DNA from 2 places in the Paenibacillus sp. PSB04 genome. Region 2 is predicted to be linked to the other one. Evidence: riboswitches for the same ligand, from Rfam matches in the RefSeq annotation. Region 2 holds a riboswitch; the other holds the start of a gene.

Region 1 (7,444 bases), 2.3 Mb from region 2:
GATTCAAGTTCCTCCATCGTATGTGAAATGGCATTCCTGCCGAGAAAAGAATGTCTGTCTACCAGTGTATCTCTATCCATTTCCTTGATGCAAGCTTATCGGGGCCTCCCGTCTTTTTCGAAAAACTTTTTTGCATGCCTACCGGAGTTTAGGTTTTTTTAAGTTTCGGCTGATATCGTGTTTGTCATATGAAGGAAGGGAGAATGGACATGAATAAAGCGGTAAAAAATGTGCTGATCATTTGCGGATGCGTCATTGTGATCGGCGCAGGGGGGACCTATTTTTATCAAAAAAACGCCAGTGCGACGAAAACGGAAACGGCGACCATTACATATGCCGTCGAGAGGGGCGACTTGTCCAAAACGGTAACGTCCTCCGGCAATGTGGAAGCACCCGAATCGGTGAACTTGAGCTTCAGCGGAAACTCCAAAGTGACCAAGGTCAACGTAAGCGTCGGGGAAGCAGTGAAAAAGGGGCAGCTGCTTGCAGCGATGGATGCAACGGCGCTGCAAAACGACCTGCTGTCAGCCCAGGCGAAGTATGACAGTGCCGTGGCGAAGCTGGACAGCATCCAGGCTGGAACGGACTCGGCTACCTTAAGCGAACAACAAGCCCAGGTGGCCAAGGCGCAGTCCGACCTGGAGAATGCCAAGACGGCGCTTACGAACGCAAAAAAGGCGGCCAATGCATCGTACCTGCAGGCACAGGTGGACAAGGCCAAAGCTGCCGTCATCAGCACGCAGGCCAAACTGGACGAAGCGAAGAAGGGGACGGACCCGTCCCAGATTTTATTCGCTCAAGTCGCGGCGGATAATGCCCAGAATGCTTATAAACAAGCGGTATCGCAGCAGAGCAATCTGGATCAGCTGAAAGAAGCGGTTACCAATGCCGAATCACAGGTGGATAGCGCGTCCCGCGCCTATGATCAGGCGGTTTCGCAGCTGGCCAAGCTGCAGGAAGGGTCGGCTGAAAGCGACGTGGCCAGTGCCAAAGCCGACGTGGCCATGGCACTCGCTGCCTTGAACGACGCCAAGGCCAACGCAGCCGGGGCCAAAATTTATGCGCCGTATGACGGGATCATTTCCGCCGTGAACGCCAAGGTCGGGGAGACGGTCGCCGGCGACGCTGCTGCGGCCATTTCCATGTTCTCAACCGGCGGAAGCTTCCGGATTTCGGCCTCCATTGACGATACCGATATCACCGATGTGAAGGTCGGCCAGGACGTCAATATAACATTTGACGCTCTCACGGGCGTAACGCTGAAAGGGAAAGTCGTGTCCAAGGCGGTGCTCGGGGAAGCGCAGACCAGCGGCGTCGTGACGTTCCCGGTCGGCATTGAAATCACAGCGGGCCAAGATAACGCAGACAAGCTGATTCCGGGTATCAGCGCGACGATTGCCATTATTACCGACGGTAAGAAGAATGTATTGAAAGTTCCTGATGCGGCGATCAAGTCGTTTGGCGGACGGAAAATCGTCATGGTCGACAAAGGCGGCAAAGAGGAGCAGGTGGAAATTACAACCGGCCTTGATGACGGGGCTAATTCCGAAGTGCTGACCGGATTGTCCGAGGGCGACAAGGTGACCATTACGATGACGACGACAAAGACGAGCACCGGAACGAGCCAGGGAACCATGGGCGGCTTTGGCGGCATGGGCGGTATGGGCGGCTTCGGAGGCATGAGCGGAGGCGGCGAGATGCGGCAGTTCAACCGCGGCGGCGGAACGGGTGGAACCGGAGGAACTGGCGGAGGCGGAGCACGCAGCGGCGGCATGGGAGGTGGCGGACAGTGATCACCTTTGATCAAGTGAAGAAAATCTATGCATCGGGCGAGAACGAGGTCCAGGCGCTGAAGGGCGTCACCCTTCAAATCGATGAGCGCGAGTTTGTCTCCATTATGGGACCGTCTGGTTCAGGAAAATCGACCATGATGAATGTGATCGGCTGTCTGGATAAACCGACTTCCGGTAAGTACATGCTGGACGGCATCGACATCGGCTCGGCATCGGCCAAGCAGCTGTCGGAGGTGCGCAACCGCAAGATCGGCTTCGTCTTTCAAAACTTTAATCTTCTCAAGCGAACTTCGGCCATTGAAAACGTCGAGCTTCCGATGCTGTATGCGGGCAAAAACAAAAAGGAGCGGCGGGAGAAGGCCGAGTACTGCCTTGAGCTGGTCGGCCTGAAAACCCGGATGCATCACAAGCCGAATGAGCTCTCCGGGGGACAGCAGCAGCGGGTAGCTATTGCCCGCGCCTTGAGCAACGACCCCGCCATTATTTTGGCGGACGAGCCGACGGGCAACCTGGATACAGCATCATCCGAGGAAATCATGGGCATATTCCGGAGACTGAACGAAAAGGGGCATACGATCGTCATCGTCACCCATGAACCTGACATCGCCGCCCATACGAAACGGGTCATTTGGTTTCGCGATGGCCTGATCGAGACGGATCGGCCGAATACGGAGCGTGAGCGGGTATGAATGTGGGGGAACTGCTGCGCATTTCAATCCGAAGCTTACGGTCCAACATGCTGCGCTCCTTCCTGACGATGCTTGGAATCATCATCGGCGTGGCGACCGTCATTGCCATGATTTCCATCGGTCAGGGAACGAGCAAGCAGGTGACGAGCCAAATCCAGAGCCTGGGTTCCAATCTGATCACGGTTACCGCAGGCTCGGGGTCGTCAACCGGCACAGCGGCAGGGGGCAGCCAAGGCGGAAGCACGGGCACGCTGAACATTTCCGACGCTGACCCGATCTCCAAAATCGATACCGTGAAGTACGTCGCGCCGGTCTCGCAGGTAAGCGCGCAGCTGCTGAACGGATCGAACACGGCCTCCGCCACGATCATCGGCTCGACGCCGGGCTATGCCGACATCAAATCGTGGGAGACGGACATCGGACGTTTCTTTACGGAGGATGAAGTCAATGACCGGGCAAAGGTCGTGGTCCTTGGCGCAACGACGGCGGAAACGCTATTTGGTGAAGCGGGCTTCGATGCGGTCGGCAGCATGATCAAAATCAACAACATCCCGTTTCGGGTCATCGGTGTGCTCAAAGCCAAGGGTTCTTCGGGAACGGTTGACCAGGACGACACCGTCATCGCGCCGATCACGACGATTCAGTCCCGGTTTCAGACCGGGAGCTCCCGGAGCAGTGTCCGGCAAATTTTGGTCGAAGCCAAATCTACCGACGTGATCAACAGCACCATGGCGCTGATCCAGTATACGATGCGCCAAAGCCATAAACTTGGCGGGGCCGACGATGATTTCAGGGTTCAAAGCCAGGAGGATGTCATGTCCTCCGCCGAAAGTGTCACCAAAACGCTGACTCTCTTTCTAGGCGGCGTGGCGGCGATATCCCTGCTCGTCGGCGGAATCGGCATCATGAACATCATGCTGGTGTCCGTTACCGAACGGACGCGGGAGATCGGTATCCGGAAGGCGATCGGGGCCAAGGAAGGGACGATTCTATCGCAGTTTCTGTTTGAATCGGTCACCTTGGCTATTCTGGGCGGTGTGATCGGCGTCATCCTTGGCTTCGGCGGCTCCAAGTTCGTCGGCAAGCTGATGGACGTGACCACCGCGGTGTCCATGAACTCCGTGCTGCTTGCCGTCGGGTTCTCGGCCTGCATCGGTATCGTATTCGGTGTATTCCCGGCAAGACAGGCCGCGAAGCTGGATCCGATCGAGGCGCTGCGGTATGAATAGGCCGCCGTTTGTGACGAACGGATTGATGTGAATCGGATACCAACCGACTCAAGAACATTACATCTTGGGTAGAAAAAAGGGCATTTCACCGAATGATGTTCGGCGGAATGCCCTCTTGCATTTTATGAAGCCGTTGCCCGGCGTATTTGTGCTGCCGATACACGGCTCTTTAAGTGTCCCTTGGAAAACCGGGCCATACCGATGGCTGGTTTATCCCAGCTGTTTTTCCGCCGCATCCACCGTGTGCTTCAGCAGCATGGCGATGGTTACCGGTCCGACGCCCGCAGGGACGGGTGTAATGGCGCTCGCTTTTTCCAGACATGCCTCATAATCAACGTCCCCGACATTGCCTTCATTGTAGCCTGCGTCCAGAATGACGGCCCCGTCCTGAATCCAGTCTCCCTGAATGAATTTCGGTTTGCCTACTGCGGCAACAACGATCTCTGCCTGGGACACGATATCACCAAGGCCTTTCGTTCTCGAATGGCAGATCGTGACCGTGGCATTGCGGTTCAGCAGCATCAGCGAGACGGGCTTGCCGAGAATCGGGCTGCGGCCGACAACAACAGCGTGCTTGCCTTCTACAGGAATCCGGTAGTAATCCAGGATGGTGATGATGGCCGCCGGGGTGCAGGAAGGATAGGCGGCAAAGCCGAAAGCATTCTGCGCAAATCCCAGCGTGGTGACGCCGTCGACGTCTTTTTCAATGGCGATCGCGTCAAATGCGGCCCTTTCATCAATCTGATGGGGAACCGGATGCTGCAGCAGAATTCCGTGAACGTTCGGGTCGGCGTTAAGCTTCTGAATTTCACGGATAAGCTCCTCGGTCGTCGTCCCCGCATCCAGTGTGATTTTTAACGATTCCATCCCGAGCCGTCTGCAGGCATTGCCTTTCATGCGCACGTATGTGGCCGATGCCGGGTCGTCGCCTACCAAAATGGTCGCCAGGCAGGGGGTAATCCCTTGCTCGGACAGCCGTTTCACCCTGCTAACCAAGCCGTCCTTAATGTCCTGCGCCACGCGCGCTCCGTCCAAAATCAGCGTTTGTTCTGTCATTGTCTGCATCTCCTTTAAATCATGGTAAGGTCCAGAAAAACATAAAGAGGCAAGGGGAAATTCCCCTTACCTCTGCCCAGGCGTACGGCTGTTTATATCCATGTGCTCCCTCATGGTTCATCCCATGTTTCCGCCAGTCGCACACAGTCCATCTATGTAGAATGATACCTTATTGTGCTTACGGGCACAATGGGGAGTTTTGAGAATGATGCTTATGTGCCGCCGTTTCTTTTAAACACGATGTAATCCATTTTTGTCTCAACCAGCACCATCAGCTGCTGCGCCATATAAGACGCCGTGTATTTAAAATCAACCTCTGCCCAGTGCATAATGACCCCCACCGTGGCCGACATCCGGTAGCTCAGCATGATTTCGTAGTCGATCGGCGGCTCGGTCGGTTCCATTTCGATATGCATGTCCTTTCGCATCGACTCCCTGAGCCTGTCGTACATGTCCATCGCCAGCTTTCCGCGTTCGACTCGCGATAAGGCCAGGAACACATCTTTATGCTGCTCGATATGTTCAAACAAGCGCAGCCCCGAGGGGTAGGTCATCGAGGCTTCAATTCGCTCCAGGCCCTCATACGGCTTGACGAGCAGTTCGGCGATGCCCTGCAGAAACTCGTCGTGGATTTCCTTGAGCAGGTCTTCCTTGCTGACGAAATGCTTATAAAAGGTGCCCCGGTTATAGTCTGCACGGGCTGCGATGTCCATAATAGTCACCGAATCGAAGCCTTTATCGAGAATTAAGGAAACGAGAGCGGATTTGAGCGCCTGCCGGGTTCTTCTGGCTCTGCGGTCAAGAACGTGTTCATCTGTCAAATGCATCTGCCTCCAGCTTGTCGTTTCTCCTATTATAACGTAAGTTGGGATGCCGCCAAAACGCAGAAAATCATCAACAAAAAGAAGGTAAATGTTCAAGATTGTCATGGTTCGGTGACATACGGCGGCAATCTGTTGGATAGATGACATTATTTCGAAATATGATTATTGTGTAAACAATTAATAAGGGTGTAACCTATACATGTAGCAGACATGAGCTATAAAGCCTATAAATCATTTTATAAACTTTGTTGAAAAGGAAGCGATTCAGTCATGAGTCAAACACAAACGAAAACTGCAGTCATTACCGGCGCGGCCGGAGGAATCGGGAAAGAGCTGGCACGGCGTTTGGCCGAGCGCAAGCTGAACCTCGTCCTGGTCGATCTGAAGGAAGATGCGGTCAAGAGCGTCGTCGAGGAGCTTGGCCTGAACGATACCAATTCACTGGCGATCGCTGCCGACGTATCCAAAGAGCAGGACGTGCAGAACTATGTGAACCGTGCTGTTGAAAAATTCGGCACCATCGATTACTTTGCGAACAATGCAGGGATTGAGGGCCCTACTGGGCTAATCGAAGAGCAATCCGTGGAAGCGCTTGATCTGGTATATAACGTCAACGTCCGCGGGGTGTTCCTGGGGCTGCATTACGTTATTCCAGTTATGAAAAAGCAGAATTCCGGCGCAATATTGAATACGTCTTCGCTTGCAGGCCTGATGGGCGCGCCAGGAGTGGCCCCATACATTATGTCCAAGCATGCCGTGATCGGCTTGACGCGCGTTGCTGCCAACGAGCTGGCTTCGCTGGGCATCCGGGTTAATGCGGTTCTGCCTGGAACGATCAACACCCGGATGATGCGGCAGATTGAGGCGAACTCCGGCAATGCAGAAGCGTACAAAGCCGCCAATGAAGCGGCCACACCGATGGGCCGTTACGGCGAGCCGCAGGAAGTAGCGGCGGTAATGAACTTCCTCCTCTCCGATGAAGCTTCTTTCGTTACAGGTTCCCTGTACACGGTTGACGGCGGGATGGTCGGTCAGTAATCACGACAACCGGATTCGGCCAAAAAAAGAGGAACAAATGTTCCAGGAATTTATTGACAACCGAGAGAAATAGCGCTATAGTGGGTTCAACATAGTGATTGGAAGCGGGAGAAGCACCCTGCAGGAAAGGCGTCATGCCTTACTTGCGGGGTGCTTTTTTTGTCCATTTATTATGAATTTTGATGATTTGGGGGAGAGATGAAGATGTCGTATGTAAAAGTTTTATGGAAAAACAGCTTGTTGACGGTTTTATGCTGTACGGTCGCGTTGTTCATGCTGGGTCCGGCCAAGGCGGACGCCGCATCGGACAGTGCTTGGGACGCCGCTTTGCAGAGTATAGGCGTGCTTCATGACAGCTATAAGGCGCTGGAAGAGGCCAATAAGCTGAAGAAGCAGCAGATTCAAGTGCTCCGGAAACAGAATGATGACCGGTTAAAGTCTGTCAATGCGAAGGTGCAGGGGATCGACAAAGCCAAGATCGACAAGCTGAAATCCGAAGCCGATCAGGCTCAGAAGAAATATCAGCCGCTGCTCAATGAATATACAGACCTTGGGAAGAAGGCGGCGGATGCGAGAAAACGCAAAGACCAGAAGGCCGCGCTTCAGTACGATCTGAAGCGCAACCAGATCAAGGCCTCGGCCAGTGCGGCCCGTGCGGAAATCAAGAGCCGTAAGGATGCGCTCGCTGCCGCCAAGAAGGAAGCCTCGGCCAAAGCCAAGGCGGTGAAGGATACGTTGGCGCAAGTCCAAACGTTAAAGAAGCAGGTAACTGCCGAGAATAAGAAGATTACGGCAGCGAACAGCACCCGAAGCGC
Region 2 (7,444 bases):
TCTCCTCCGGATACGGGGAGAGCTTGTTCCACGTTCTCAGGCCCGCTTCGACATGTCCTACCTGGATCTTCTGCAGGAAGGCCGCATAGCTGGCCAGGAAGGTCGTCAGCGTGTCTCCGTGCACCAGAACGATATCAGGCTTGGCCTCTTTCAAAACCGGCTCCAGGCCCTGCAGAACGCGGATGGTCACCTCGTTCAGCGTCTGGTTCTCTTTCATCACGTCCAGATCGAAATCCGGCGTAATCTTGAATACCTCGAGCACCTGATCCAGCATCTGACGGTGCTGGGCCGTTACGCAGACGACGGATTCGATATGTTCGGGATGCTTCTGCAGTTCTAAGATGAGCGGAGCCATCTTGATGGCTTCCGGGCGCACCCCGAAGATCGTCATCACTTTAATTTTTGACATATGGTTTCCCTCTCCTTACTTGGTTCCGTACAGCCGGTCTCCGGCGTCTCCCAGTCCCGGAATGATATAACCGTGGTCGTCCAGCTTCTCGTCCAGGGCCGCTACATAAATGTCCACGTCAGGATGGGCTTCCTGCACGGCTTTGACACCTTCCGGCGCGGCGATCAGGTTCATCATCTTGATCTGGGTGCACCCCCGCTTCTTCAGGACGTCGATCGCGGCAATAGCCGATCCTCCGGTCGCCAGCATCGGATCGATGACGATCAGCTCGCGCTCGGTCACGTCTGTCGGCAGCTTCGTGTAATACTCGACAGGCTGCAGCGTTTCCGGATCGCGGAACAGTCCAACATGTCCCACCTTGGCGGCGGGAATCAGCTTCAGCATGCCGTCGAGCATGCCGAGCCCGGCGCGCAGGATCGGAATCAGGCCAAGCATGCGGCCCGCCAGAACCTTGCCGTCCATCTCAGCGACAGGTGTCTGCACCTTCACCGACTCGAGCGGAACCTCGCGTGTAATTTCGTAAGCCATTAAGGAAGCAACCTCATCGACCAGTTCGCGAAAATCTTTCGTGTTCGTCCGCACATCGCGGATAAATGTCAGTTTGTGTTGAATCAAAGGGTGATCACAAATCACCAGTTTTCCCATGTTAGTCCCTCCGGTTAAATCGTAAGTCTAAGTGCTGTCATTGCCGGTTAGTTAGATGCCCATTCGCATACGATACATGCAAGTACACAAATCTTATTTATTATATCATTCCTGGAAATGATTTTGCACCCAAGAAAGATATGTTTATTCTGGCCCAAAGATCAGCCGGCTTAAACGTTAACCGAAAGACCGCGCAAGGGAACCGGCATGGTGTAAGCACCCCGTAAAGACCCGCCAATCTAACATTTGCCCTTCGCATCGACCAGTCTTAAATCTAGCAGTTTATCTCCCTCTGAACTACTATATAAAAGCCACTCTAAGAGTGTGAAGGCACACATCCGCTGTGACGGCAGAAAGGTTTATTGACCTATACGGCTTCTGAGAGCGAAAAGAAAAACGTATTATCGGCGTACATTCTCAGAAGACAGACCGCGTTTAGCGGGAGTTTCTTTTGCGGGATCAGGATGGTTAGCCTCGAAACATCGGAAAATCTCTATTTCTTATTTCTAAAAAAAGGGACCGGAGAACATTCCCCAGTCCCTTATATTCTCACAGACCTGTACTTCTCAAGATCTGTGTCCTATTAGTAGTTAAGTTCAGGATACAGCGGATATTGATCCGTCAGTTCCTTCACCATCGCCGCTGCTTTGGACAGCACGGCTTCGTCCTTAGGCGCCTTCAGCGTCATGGCGATGATTTTGCCGATCGTCACCATAGCCACTTCATCCATGCCGCGGGAAGTCGCAGCCGGCGTACCGATCCGGATTCCGCTCGTGACGAACGGGCTGGTCGGATCGAACGGAATGGCGTTTTTGTTGACGGTGATACCGACGGAGTCCAGCACCTTCTCAGCGTCTTTCCCTGTAATGTTTACGCTGCGGGTATCCACCAGCATCAGGTGGTTATCCGTGCCGCCCGATACGATGTTCAGGCCTTCGCTGATCAGCGTCTCAGCCAATACTTTGGCGTTCTTCACCACGTTTTCGGCATACGTTTTGAACGATGGGTCCAGCGCTTCGCCCAAGGCTACGGCTTTGGATGCGATAACGTGCATCAGCGGACCGCCCTGCGTGCCCGGGAACACGGCCTTGTCGATGGCCGCAGCCCATGGCTGCTTGCACAGAATCATGCCGCCGCGCGGACCGCGGAGCGTTTTGTGCGTTGTCGTCGTAACAAAATGGGCGTGAGGCACAGGGTTCGGATGAAGCCCGGCTGCAACCAGGCCCGCGATATGAGCCATGTCGACCATGAACAGCGCGCCTACGTCATTGGCGATCGAAGCGAGAGCTTCGAAATCAATCGTACGCGGATAGGCGCTCGCACCGGCGACGATCAGGCGCGGACGATGCTTGAACGCAAGTTTGCGGACTTCGTCATAATCGATGAGGAACGTATCTTCCTGGACCCCGTAAGCGACGAAGTTGTACAGCAGACCGGATGCGTTCACCGGGCTTCCGTGCGTCAGGTGTCCGCCATGGGCAAGGTTCATCCCGAGTACGGTGTCCCCTGGTTTTAGCGCTGCCAGGTATACGGCCATGTTGGCCTGAGCGCCGGAGTGCGGCTGCACGTTGGCATGCTCGGCTCCGAACAGTTCTTTCGCACGGTCACGAGCGATATCTTCAACGATATCGACGCGCTCGCAGCCGCCGTAGTACCGCTTGCCCGGATATCCTTCGGCGTATTTGTTCGTGAGGACGGAGCCCATGGCTTCCATAACCGCTTCACTGACAATATTCTCCGATGCGATCAGCTCGATGTTTGCACGCTGACGCTTCAGTTCCAAGTTCATGGCCTCGAGTACAGCCGGGTCCTTCTTACGCAATTGATCCATGTTAATAGTTCCTCCCTTATTGGAATTCAAAATAAAATGTTCGTTTCAATCATCCGCTCATGTTAATCGCAAAGATCTGAACTGCCGCCGTCACGGTCGGTTCTGCCGGCTTCTTCATCCAGACGGTACACCGCCCGTTCGCCGCCGATCAGCTTGGGCCGCGTGTAGGCCGCATTCACACGCGCGTGCCCAACATAGCGTAGGGTCGGGCGGAAAGGCACCGCCACACGCCGCAGATGCATGCCGATCATCGTCTCGCCGATGTCAATGCCCGCGTGAGCCTCGATCGCTTCGGCCAGGCAAGGCTCCTTCATGGAACGGTAAGCAGCGGCAGCCATAGAGCCGCCCGCCTTCGGAACAGGAACGGCGGCGACCTCGGTTAAGCGAAGACGCTCCAGTACGGAACGCTCCATCACCAGCGCCCGGTTCAAATGCTCGCAGCACTGAAACACCGTGTCGAAGCCGAACTTGGCCCGGACCTCGCCGATCGCCTGCAGCAGCTCCTCGGCAACCCCGAGCGCCCCCGAAGTGCCGATGCGTTTCCCGGCCACCTCACTGGTGCTCGTTCCGACAACCAGTACCTTACCAGGGCCAAGCCCCGCGGCTTCCACCAGCTCATGAAGAATTTGGGATACCTGTTCTCCCAGCGAAACTTCCAATGGACTGCCTCCTGACATGCTTTCCATGAGAAAACCTCCCTAATTGTGCAGATACCGCTCTTCAATCGCTTTAATCTTGTTCACACGCCCGACATGACGCTCGCCGCCGCTGAACTCCGTGCCCAGCCAAGCCTTGACGATTTCCTGGGCCAGACCCGGACCGATGACGCGTTCGCCCATCGCCAGCACGTTGGAGTCGTTATGCTCCCTGGTGGCGATCGCCGAGAACACATCGTGGACCAAAGCACACCGGATGCCCGGAACCTTGTTCGCCGCGATGCTCATGCCGATGCCTGTTCCACAGATCAGGATTCCCCGGTCGGCCTCGCCTTTGGTAACCAGATCGCACACAGGGAGAGCATAGTCGGGATAGTCCACGGAATCCGTGCATCCGCATCCCACATCCGCAACTTGATGCCCCATCCCTTCGATCACGGCAATGATGTCTTCTTTCAAACGTATACCCGCATGATCTGTTCCAACAGCAATTTTCATCTTTCGAAAAACCTCCTAAAATTTCGCGCAATACAGAGAAACGAATCCAGCGCTCCCCGGTATTCCCGTGACTTCTTGTACCATTATAACTCATTTGCAGCCACTAGACGAAAAAAAGAGCAGTCCGCGGATCATTCCGCAGAATTGCTCTTTTGCCCAGGCGACCGGCCGTATATTCCGGTGCTCCATCGTGGTTGGATCCACATTGTCGCCAGTTACACCGGAACCGATGTTTTTCACCTTCATCATAAAGCATGACGCGATGAAAATCAATCTGCAAATTTACTCCATTTTTTCAGGCCTAGGCTCCCGCCCAAGTGCTAATTTAAGCTTGTTTCTTAAAATGTACGGAACGCCTCCAGCTTATCCAGCAGCCGCTCGATGGCGGCGCGGATTTCTGCGGCGGTGACATCGTAATCGTCGCGGGACCCGCCGAACGGGTCCGAAATATCAAAGCTCGGGATCCGCTGCTGGATCTCGATCAGCCGCTCCCGTTCCTCGTCCTCCAGCTGCTGCCCGAGCGCCCGCTTCATTTCCCAGGTGGCGTACAGGCTGTCGAGCTCCTGCAGGTCCTTGATCACGTTCTCGTCATCTTCGGTGTATTCCTTCAGGGTATAAATTTTGTCAGCCGCGAGCGGAAAGCTCCGGATCACACGCTGCTTATGCCCCTGGGTCAGTGTCAAAATCAAATCCGCCCAATCCACCATGTCGGCCCTGAGCGGCTTGGCAGTCAAATGCTCATCGATCTCGTGGTCCCGCAGCACCGCTTCCGCATGACGCGAGATGGGTGTCCCTTCAAGGGCGGCCACGCCGGCCGAACGGACTTCGAGCGGAACGCTGCGCTCCTTGGCCAGCTTGCGAAGCAGAGCTTCGGCCATCGGGCTGCGGCACGTGTTTCCCGTACAGACAAACAAAATATGCTTCACGTCTCTAGCACCTCCCGAAGTGTCTTTGCCGATATTGTATCAGAAGATAAAGGCGAGGCCAAATGCCAGCAAAATCGCGCCGCCAAGGGCCTCACCGTATTCGCCGAGATTCCGGCTTACCCTCCTGCCGAGCAGGAGTCCAAGCACGGCCATCGCGCCCCCGCAGATCCCGAAAGCAAGCACGGTCAGAATCCGGTTGCTCTCAAACATCCCCAGGGATACGCCTACCGAAAAGGAGTCAATGCTGACGCTGAGCGAAAACAGCAGCATCCCCAGCAAAGAGCGGTGATCCACCATTCGCGTTTCGCTTGTTTTGAAGGCATTCAGGACCATGTGCCCGCCTAGCAGCACAAGCAGCCCGCCGGCAACCAGGGCCGCAACTTGTCCAAGCAGCGAACTGACGTAATATCCCATAAACATTCCCAGCAGCGGCATCAACACATGGAAAAGGCCGATCAGCAAGCTGATCTTGAGAATATGCAGCAGCCGGATTCCTTTCATGCCGATTCCTACGCCCAGAGAGAATGCATCCAGTCCTAATGCGACGGCCATTATCATGATTGTCATTAGCTGCCCTAAACCGGCAGAAGTCTCCAACATCCCTATTCCCCCATGTCCGTTAGGTTCTTGTACAACCATATGCGGACAAGAGGTAAATGATGTCTCTTAAAAGGTGCGGCGAGAGGTCACAAGCGCACAACCCGCTGGCCGGCGGCCTTGCGGAGCCGGTTCATGATGGCAGCGCCCAGACCCTCTTCCGGGCAGGCTTCCGACAAAATAAACGTCACGCCTTCTTCATCCATGCGGCGAAGAGCGGCGTACAGCCGGTGGGCGGCCGCTTCCAGCCCGGCAAGACTGCCGAGGGACTGCACGCAATCCGCGGCGTAACGGCCGATATGCTCCTCGAATGCCATCACGCCGGTTCTCTCCCCGCGGGCCGCCGCCGCCTTCAGCTGCTCATCGATCCAGCCGGAGACCCGCTCCGGCGTGCCGCCCTGCACAATGGTGAGCGCACCCTTGGGAGCGTAGTGCGTATATTTCATGCCGGGCGATTTCGGCGCGACGATCTCCTCTTCATCCGGTGAGCGTTCGATTCCCGGATCGGTCGTCACCGCCACCCCGGAGGCGGCGGCAAGCTGCTCGCTCGTAATGCCGCCGGGCCGGAGAACGGTGACGCTGCCGTCCTCCTGGACCTGTACGACGGTGGATTCAAGGCCGACCCCGGTCGGCCCTCCGTCCAGAATACCGTCGATCAGCCCGCTCAAATCTTCCTCGACATGGCCCGCGAGCGTCGGGCTCGGCCGTCCCGAGCGGTTGGCGCTCGGCGCCGCCACCGGACAGCCGGATTCACCGATCAGCTTCAGCGCGATCGGATGGTCCGGCATCCGGATGCCGACCGTCGTCAGCCCCGCTGTTACCCGCGGGGACAGCACGCCCGGCCGAAGCGGCAGCACCAGCGTCAGCGGGCCGGGCCAAAAGGCCGCCATCAGCCGCCGCGCCGTATCGCTGACCTCCGTCACGAGCCCGTGCAATTGGCTTGTATCCGCAATGTGGACGATGAGCGGATTGTCGGACGGCCGGCCCTTGGCCTTGAAAATCGCCTCGACAGCCTCCGTATTCCGGGCATCCGCCCCAAGGCCGTAGACCGTTTCGGTCGGAAAAGCAACGGTACCGCCATCCCGTAGAATGGCGGCTGCCCGGCCGATCGACTGCTCTGCACGGGACACCGCTTCCCTCTCCGCTTCTGCAGCAGCGGTGCTGCGTCCCATCAATACGGTCACATCCCATACCGGTGTGGCATGGCTCTTATTTGCATCATGGGCGGAAGGAGCGCTTCCTCCATCCTGCCCTTGGTTTAACCCTTTCATCGCTGTTCATTCCTGTCATCGAAATTGGTATGTTTTATTATAGCACATCTACAAAATCTCCATGACGCATGCCCCTGGACAGGATGGCCGCTAGTTCCTAAGCGAACAGCCCCGTCAGCCAGGACCACAGCCCGGAGAGCATGTCTACCAGGAAGAAGCGAACTTCCGGCTGGGAAGCATCGGCAGCTGCTTTCCCGGAAGCTTGAGCGGCTGCAGTATCCGTCACCTTGGCCGACGCAGTGGTCACAGCACCCTTAGCGTCACCCTTGGCATCGGCAGACTGAGCCTTGGCATCGGCGGGCTGAGCCGCAGCATCTCCGCTAGCCGCATCGATGAAGCAGAGCGGAGGGAACAGCACGCACCACCAATTTTGACCGCTGCCTGTACCCAGTGTGATCCGGAGTGCTTCATAGTTCCCGGCCGGATACACGGTACCGCCGTACAGTTTGGTCGGAAACGGCACGATGCCCAGTTCAACATTGTAATCGTAATGAATGCCTCTCTTCTCCAGCTCACGGCCCACGAGATCGTTCAGTTCCGGTAAATGCTCCCGGATCGTCGTTCTCGCCTGATCGAGGCTTTGCGGGTCCTCAAGCTCCTGTACCCAGCCG

What was found. A riboswitch is a leader RNA that binds a small molecule or an ion and turns the genes downstream of it on or off. The one in region 2 is predicted to bind ZMP and ZTP.
Region 1: another riboswitch for ZMP and ZTP. It lies ahead of K2F33_RS27420 (bifunctional 5,10-methylenetetrahydrofolate dehydrogenase/5,10-methenyltetrahydrofolate cyclohydrolase); the one in region 2 lies ahead of rpiB (ribose 5-phosphate isomerase B).

Annotation. Positions count from the first base shown of each region.
Region 1 covers NZ_CP081301.1:5,963,413-5,970,856, reverse strand. Annotated here, with positions in the region: gene K2F33_RS27435 (efflux RND transporter periplasmic adaptor subunit) at 210-1,793, shown strand; gene K2F33_RS27430 (ABC transporter ATP-binding protein) at 1,790-2,482, shown strand; gene K2F33_RS27425 (ABC transporter permease) at 2,479-3,711, shown strand; gene K2F33_RS27420 (bifunctional 5,10-methylenetetrahydrofolate dehydrogenase/5,10-methenyltetrahydrofolate cyclohydrolase) at 3,922-4,767, opposite strand; ZMP/ZTP riboswitch at 4,835-4,918, opposite strand; gene K2F33_RS27415 (TetR/AcrR family transcriptional regulator) at 4,980-5,588, opposite strand; gene K2F33_RS27410 (SDR family NAD(P)-dependent oxidoreductase) at 5,862-6,629, shown strand; gene K2F33_RS27405 (hypothetical protein) at 6,834-7,444, shown strand, end outside.
Region 2 covers NZ_CP081301.1:907,153-914,596, forward strand. Annotated here, with positions in the region: gene wecB (non-hydrolyzing UDP-N-acetylglucosamine 2-epimerase) at 1-409, opposite strand, end outside; gene upp (uracil phosphoribosyltransferase) at 425-1,054, opposite strand; gene glyA (serine hydroxymethyltransferase) at 1,638-2,885, opposite strand; gene K2F33_RS04635 (TIGR01440 family protein) at 2,948-3,562, opposite strand; gene rpiB (ribose 5-phosphate isomerase B) at 3,584-4,039, opposite strand; ZMP/ZTP riboswitch at 4,187-4,268, opposite strand; gene K2F33_RS04645 (low molecular weight protein arginine phosphatase) at 4,378-4,965, opposite strand; gene K2F33_RS04650 (manganese efflux pump MntP) at 5,005-5,565, opposite strand; gene K2F33_RS04655 (L-threonylcarbamoyladenylate synthase) at 5,652-6,734, opposite strand; gene spoIIR (stage II sporulation protein R) at 6,931-7,444, opposite strand, start outside.